DNA from 3 places in the Microbispora sp. H10885 genome. Region 1 is predicted to be linked to each of the others. Evidence: riboswitches for the same ligand, from Rfam matches in the RefSeq annotation. Region 1 holds a riboswitch; each other region holds the start of a gene.
The links. Region 1 has a riboswitch for cyclic di-AMP ahead of HHX37_RS32215 (C40 family peptidase). Riboswitches for the same ligand answer to the same signal wherever they lie in the genome.
Positions count from the first base shown of each region.

Region 1 (2,182 bases):
AAGCCCTCCAGGAGCCACATCGGCACCGCGCGGGGCCCGGAGGCCGCGACGTGCGTGAGCTCGTGGGTCACGACGACCTGGCGGCCGATCGCGGACAGGCGGGCGAACGCGGCGGGCTGCACGATCACCCGGTCACCGGTCGCGACGGCCGCCAGACCGCCGACCACCGCGGGGGCGGCCAGGACCGCCGCCTGCTCCTCCGTGCGGGGCACGAGGATCACCGCGCCGCCGTGCTCTCCCCACACCCTCGTGACCGTGCGGTCGGCCCGGCCGGCCAGCCGGGCGACCTCGGCGACCAGCCTTCGCGGCGCGCCGACGACGACGGCGTGCTCGCCGCGGGCGACGGAGGCGCCCGTCCACATGCCGGGCTGCTCCCGCACGGCGGCGCGGGCCTGGGCCAGAAGGGGCGACAGGGGGTCGGGCGGCGCGGCGGCGGCCGTACCGGCCAGCAGCGCGGCCAGCACGACGGCCACGGACGCCGACCGTCCGCCGCGCGTCCTCACCAGGCCCTCGGCGCTCGCGAGGGCCTGCCGTACGGGATGGGCGGGCGCGGCGCCGGGGGGACCGAGGCCATGGGGAGCATCGTAACGAGGGAACGCCACGGCTCCGCCCACCTGTGAGGGGGACGGAGCCGTGGAGCGGTGCCGGCGACGACGGGCTCGGCACCAGGGGGACGGATCAGGCGCCGGGGCGTACGGCGCCCACGAAGGTCGCCCTGCGGTAGGAGTCGAGCCTGTCGATCCTGACCCGCGTGCCGCTGTGCGGGGCGTGGATCATCCTGCCGTGCCCGACATACATGCCGACGTGGCCGCCGCCGCTGGTGAAGATGAGGTCGCCGGGCTTGAAATGGCCCCAGGACACCTTCTTCCGTACGGCGCTGCGGATGGACCACGTTGTGCGCGGCAGCCGTACGCCGGCCTTGCGCCAGGCGTAGGTGACCAGGCCCGAGCAGTCGAACGAGCCGGGACCGCTGGCCCCGTAGCGGTAGGGGTCGCCGATGTGCTTCCTCGCGGTCCTGACCGCTCGCTGCGCCTTGGCCAGCTGGAGCGCGGCCCGGCTGAGCTTCTTCCGCTTGACGGCCGCCTTCTTCGTGGACTTCTTCGTGGCCTTCTTGGCCGCCGCGGTGGTGGCGGCCCTCGTGTTCGTCTCCGTGGTCACCTTGATGACCGTGACCGTCACCGGGTCTGCCGACGCCGGCTGCGCACCGGCGACTCCCACGGATGCCGTCAAAGCGGCACCCCCAAGGGCAATTCGGGCAAGGCGGGACAGGCTAGCGGGGGTGGTAGACAGGATCTCTCCTTGGATCTTCCGCGTACGCCTACCGGGTTAGCTGACGGGTTCGGGCGGGGAAGTCGCCCTACGGCGCGTGGACGCGCCGATTCACCCCGGACCTTCGCGAGGAAGGTCGATGGTTCCCCGGCTCCGTGCCTCCTGACTGCACGGACTCGGCAGGTCGTCGGCGCCCGGAAATCCCCTGGGGGAGCAAGTAGACGGACGGCGCCGGCGACGGTGGATGACGCGGGCCCGGCCGGCCGGACCGGGCTCGCCGCGGCGAGGCGTGCTCACCGCGGCCCAGAAGCTACCCAGATCAGGCGGCTCCCGGCAAAGCCATCCCGGCGCATAAAGATCGGATAACGAGGCCGCGCGCGAGAAACCGCAGCTTACCCACGTCACAGAAGACCAAGTGTGACTCTGCTCACATCAGCCATCGCAATGTCCAAATAAGGCACTTAGCTCACAGCCGGAACAAAGATCACATCGCGGGCTCAGGGGCGGACGGCGCCGATCGCGTGGTAGTCCGCCAGTGTGACAATCTTCACAACGTCGCCGGTCTGCGGGGCGTGGACGACCTTGCCGTCCCCCGCGTACAGGCCCACGTGGCCGAAGCCCGCGTGGAAGAGCAGATCGCCCGCCTGGAGCGCGTCGAGCGACACGCGGCGGCTCGCGCCCCACGCCCACTGCTCGTAGCTCGTACGCGGCAGGCTGACCCCTCCCGCCGCCCAGGAGGCCTGGACGAGGCCGGAGCAGTCCCAGGAGTCCGGCCCGCTCCCCCCGTAGCGGTACGGCTTGCCGACCTGCTTGTAGGCGAACTGGAGCGCCGACAGGGCGTTACCCGACGCCGGGCCCTTGTAGGCGACGCCCGCGCTGTTGGGGTTGCCGGGGTTGTAGGTGCCGAGCGAGC
Region 1 is NZ_JABBWY010000015.1:41,812-43,993, reverse strand. It holds gene HHX37_RS32220 (hypothetical protein) at 1-602, opposite strand, end outside; gene HHX37_RS32215 (C40 family peptidase) at 679-1,230, opposite strand; cyclic di-AMP (ydaO/yuaA leader) riboswitch at 1,301-1,461, opposite strand; gene HHX37_RS32210 (C40 family peptidase) at 1,767-2,182, opposite strand, start outside.

Region 2 (2,182 bases), on a different contig from region 1:
CCGGTGCCCGTGCCGTCTCCGGCGGGCGCCTGCGCGGAGCCTCCGGAGCCGCCGTCCGCGCCACCACCCTCGGCGTCGCCCGCCGAGCCGTCATCCGCGCCGTCATCCGCACCGTCCTCGGCGCCGGTCCCGGAGTCCGGTCCCGCCTCGGCGGGATCACCGGCGCCGTTCTCCTGCGCCGGCGCCGTCTGCTGCCCGGCACCGCCCGCGGAGGGGCCCGGGTCCGTGGCGCCGCGCAACGCGAAGCCCGCGCCCGCCGCCGCGAGTACGGCGACCAGGATCACGGCGACGATGACGAGGGGCTTCCTGCTCTTCGCGCCGGACGGCTCGTCGCTGGAGAGGATCTCCTGACGAAACTGATCATCCTGGCTCGTCTGTGAGGGGACGCGCCCGTACATGTGAGACAACTCCCAGCGGTCGTATCGGGGGAAAGCTCCACGGCTTCCGCGGGTGGCTGCCCACCCTAGCCGCGTGAGTCACCGAATTTCACAGACACCCGCAAACGATCTCAAACTCCCAGAGTGTTCCCAGGCGCCTCTCCGGCCGGTCAGCCGAAATAGGGGAGGTGGAACGGCTCCTGCGCCGCGGCGGGGCCGGACACCCCGGCTCCCACGACCTCCTGGCCGCGTCGCTCGCCGCCGTGCCCCTCCCGCCGCGGGCCACCCCTGCGGTGCCGTCCGCCGGACGTCGCCGCCGCGGCTGCCCTGAAGCGCAGACCGGTCACCGCGGTCGACACGAGCGCGAACAGCAGCCCGGCCGGCAGGACGGCGTCGCTCGGCGAGAAGGCCGTGCCCGGCGGCTGCCCGTGACCCGCGGCCATGCTCCGCGTGGCCGACGCCGCCGCCCCCTGCCCCACTGCCCCCTGGACCACCGCCCCCTGGACCGCCGCGTCCGCCGCCACGGGCTGGACGGTGACGGTCACCTTCGGGATCACCTTCACCTTGCGCGGCAGGCCGTACCCGACGATCTTGCTGGAGTCGCGCACCTTGCGCTTGAGCCAGACGCCGTCGACGTTGCCCTCGATCGTGTGGACCTTGCCGCCGACGACCTTCTCGACGATGCCGACGTGGTCGATGTCCTTGATGCGCTTCGACCCCGACCAGTCGAAGAAGACCACGGCCCCCGGTTCCGGCTTGCGGCTCCAGGCGCCCTGCTGCTCGAACCACTTGGCGTGCCGGGTGGTCAGCGCGAACTCGCCGACGTGGTCCTGCACGCCCGCCCGGTTGGCCGCCCACGAGACGAACATGTCGCACCAGGGAGCCGCCTTGAAGTCGGAGTCCATGGCGATGTTGTCGGCGTACCACTCGCCGAACTTGGTCGGCTTCCCGGGCCGTTCCCGGTAGCCGAGCTCCGGGCGTACGGCGTCGAGCAACTGCTGTGCTATCGGATCGGTAGAAATCGAAGGCTCCTATGGCGCGCGTCAGAACATGACGAACCCGCCGCCGGGCACGACGGCATGCGGGCATGACCGTCACACCGACCGTCACGCCGGCGGACGCACCGGCGGACACGGCCGCGGCGGTCCCCGGGCGGGCGGGGTCGGACGGGATTCAGAAACGGGAGATGTGGCAGCCCGTCACGGGCGCGCCGTCACCCCGGAAGCCTGGAGACGTTCCAGGGCGGGCATGTGGTCCGGCGACGGAGGCCGGACCGGGTGGGCAGGTGGAGCGGACACTCCACGCGCTCTCCTCTCCTTGGCCGCCTACCGGGTTAGCTGACGGGTTCGGGCCAGGAGTAGCCCTACCGGATGGTCCGGATTCACCCCAGAAGAGACGTGGGTCCCCGGTTCCCGGGTTCGATGACATCCGGGATTCGGCGGTCGCCGGTCGTCCTCGGGTTGAGGACCACGCACCGGCGCACTGACCGGAAGCATAGTAGATCACGAGTAGGACACGACCGAAAAACCGGCAAACAGGTCCATTTCTGCACCTTCTGCACCATGCTTCCGCAGGTCCTCGCACTGACGGCACCTAATCGTGATATGCGCCACAGCCACCCCGCGTACGTTCGCCCTGGGCGCGGCGACAGCGGGTGCGCGATCAGGGTGCCGGTGGGCGGCGCCGATCGAGGAGAGCCAGTCCGGTCGGGGTGAGGGTGTGCAGGACACCGCCGTGGTGCCTGCGCGTCGTGATCAGGCCCGCCTCGCGCAGGACGCCGGTGTGCTGGCTGACCGCCGCCGACG
Region 2 is NZ_JABBWY010000002.1:112,429-114,610, forward strand. It holds gene HHX37_RS05595 (hypothetical protein) at 1-398, opposite strand, end outside; gene HHX37_RS05600 (CHAP domain-containing protein) at 548-1,372, opposite strand; cyclic di-AMP (ydaO/yuaA leader) riboswitch at 1,684-1,828, opposite strand; gene HHX37_RS37585 (ArsR/SmtB family transcription factor) at 2,040-2,182, opposite strand, start outside.
Region 2: it holds a riboswitch for cyclic di-AMP, as region 1 does, so the genes downstream of both, HHX37_RS05600 (CHAP domain-containing protein) here and HHX37_RS32215 (C40 family peptidase) in region 1, are expected to answer to the same signal.

Region 3 (2,182 bases), on a different contig from region 1:
GGGCCTGCCCGAGGACGCCCGCGCCGTGCTGTCGGAGCACGCCGGCGAGCTCCTCCTCGCGGATCCGTCCGGCGAGGCGCCCCTGAAGACCGCCTCCGTGTGACGCCGCCGCGACGCCGGAGAAGAGCCCTGTGAAGCTGGAGATCGCACCGTGAAGCGCACCATCGCTCATCTGGCCGACGGCCGGGAGCTGATCTATTTCGACCGCCGCGACGACGCCGACCACGACGTGGCCGACCCCCGGGATCTGCCCGCGCGCCCCCTCGCGTCCGAGTTGCGTCACGACCCGCTCATGGACGAGTGGGTGGCCGTCGCCCGGCACCGCCAGACCCGCACCCACCTGCCGTCCGCCCAGGAGTGCCCGCTCTGCCCCGGGCATCCCGGCTCGGAGATCCCCTCGCCGTACGAGGTGGCGGTGTTCGAGAACCGCTTCCCGTCGTTCAGCTTCAACACCGGCGCGTACGAGCAGGTGGGCGGGCTGAGCGAGGTGCGGCCGGGGACCGGGCGCTGCGAGGTCGTCTGCTTCACCTCCGACCACGACGCCTCCTTCAGCTCCCTCGGCGACGAGCAGGCCGCGCTGGTCGTCGAGGCGTGGGCCGACCGCACGGCCGAACTGTCCGCGCTGCCCGGCGTGGAGCAGGTCTTCTGCTTCGAGAACCGCGGCGCCGAGATCGGCATCACGCTGCCGCATCCGCATGGGCAGATCTACGCCTATCCGTACGTCACGCCGCGTACCCGGCAGATGCTGGAGACCGCCGCCCGGCACCGCGGCGGCAACCTGTTCGCGGACGTCCTGGCGGCCGAGCGGAAGGGGCCCCGCGTCGTGGCCGCCAACGAGCACTGGACGGCCTTTGTCCCGGCCGCCGCCCGGTACCCCTTCGAGGTGCACCTCTACCCGCACCGCCGGGTGCCGGACATTCCGGCGCTGTCGGCGGAGGAGCGGGCCGCCTTCGCGCCGCTGTACATCGACGTGCTGCGCCGCCTGGACGGGCTGTTCGGCGTCGTCATGCCGTACGTCGCGGCCTGGCACCAGGCTCCGGTCACCTACCGCCGGGATCTGGCCTACCTGCACCTCCAGCTCTTCACGATCCGGCGGGCGGCGGACAAGCTGAAGTACCTCGCCGGATCGGAGTCGGCGATGGGCGCCTTCGTCAACGACGTGCTGCCGGAGGAGGCCGCCCGCATGCTGCGCGAGGTGGTAACGGACTGATCTCCGTACGGTTGCGACTTGGGGTGGCAGTCACCATTTCTTTACCACTAGTATCCCTGGCACCACCGGTCACAGCCGGTGCCGCCTAATCCCGGGCGCCTCGCCCGGGAGCCGGGGACCCATTCACGCCTCTGGGGTAAAGGCACGTCGCTGCCCGGGCTCCTCCAGCCCGCACCCGTCAGCTAACCCGGTCGGCAGATGGAGAGGAGTGGGCTCTGCCCCGCGCGTTCCCCCTGGCCGCCGGTGTGTTGACCGCCGCGGCCCTCGTTCTCGGCACGGCCGCCGGGGGCGCCGCCGCCCCCAAGCCGACGGAGAGGCAGCTCAAGAAGCAGCTCGCCGGCCTGCAGAAGAAGGTCGACCGGCTCATCGCCGACTACAACGCCAAGCGGGTCGCGCTCGCCAGGGCGCGGGACGACGAGGCGGCGGCGCGCGCCCGCGTGACCAGGGCGGAAACCGACTACACGGCGACCCTCGACGAGGTTCGGGAGTTCGTCGGGTTGCGGTACCAGACCGACAGCGTGCGGGTCCTGCCCAACCTGACCGTCTCCGCGGTGGCGTACCAGCTCAAGGAGGAACAGGCCGCGAGGCTCGCGCGGGTCGACGAGGTCCGCACCGAACGGCAGAAGGCCGCCGAGGCGGCGAGGGCGCTCACCGCGTCGCTGAAGTCGCAGGCCGCGGAGGTCGCCGGTCGGCGCCGGGAGGCCGAGAAGCTCATCGACGACATCAAGGACAAGATCGACCGCCTGGTCCCGATCGCTCCGGGCCGGAGGGGCAGCGGGTCGTGGGCGCCCGAACTGCCGGCGGGCGCGGACAACATCACGCCCCGGATGCGGCTCATGCGCTCGGAGGTGGAGGAGCACTTCGATCTGAGCTTCCCGGTCGGCTGCTACCGGGCCGAGAACAGCGGTGAGCACCCCCTCGGCCGCGCCTGCGACTTCATGATGAGCTCGGGCGGCGCCATGCCCTCGGCCC
Region 3 is NZ_JABBWY010000005.1:11,354-13,535, forward strand. It holds gene HHX37_RS14175 (DeoR/GlpR family DNA-binding transcription regulator) at 1-103, shown strand, start outside; gene galT (galactose-1-phosphate uridylyltransferase) at 152-1,210, shown strand; cyclic di-AMP (ydaO/yuaA leader) riboswitch at 1,284-1,421, shown strand; gene HHX37_RS14185 (hypothetical protein) at 1,456-2,182, shown strand, end outside.
Region 3: it holds a riboswitch for cyclic di-AMP, as region 1 does, so the genes downstream of both, HHX37_RS14185 (hypothetical protein) here and HHX37_RS32215 (C40 family peptidase) in region 1, are expected to answer to the same signal.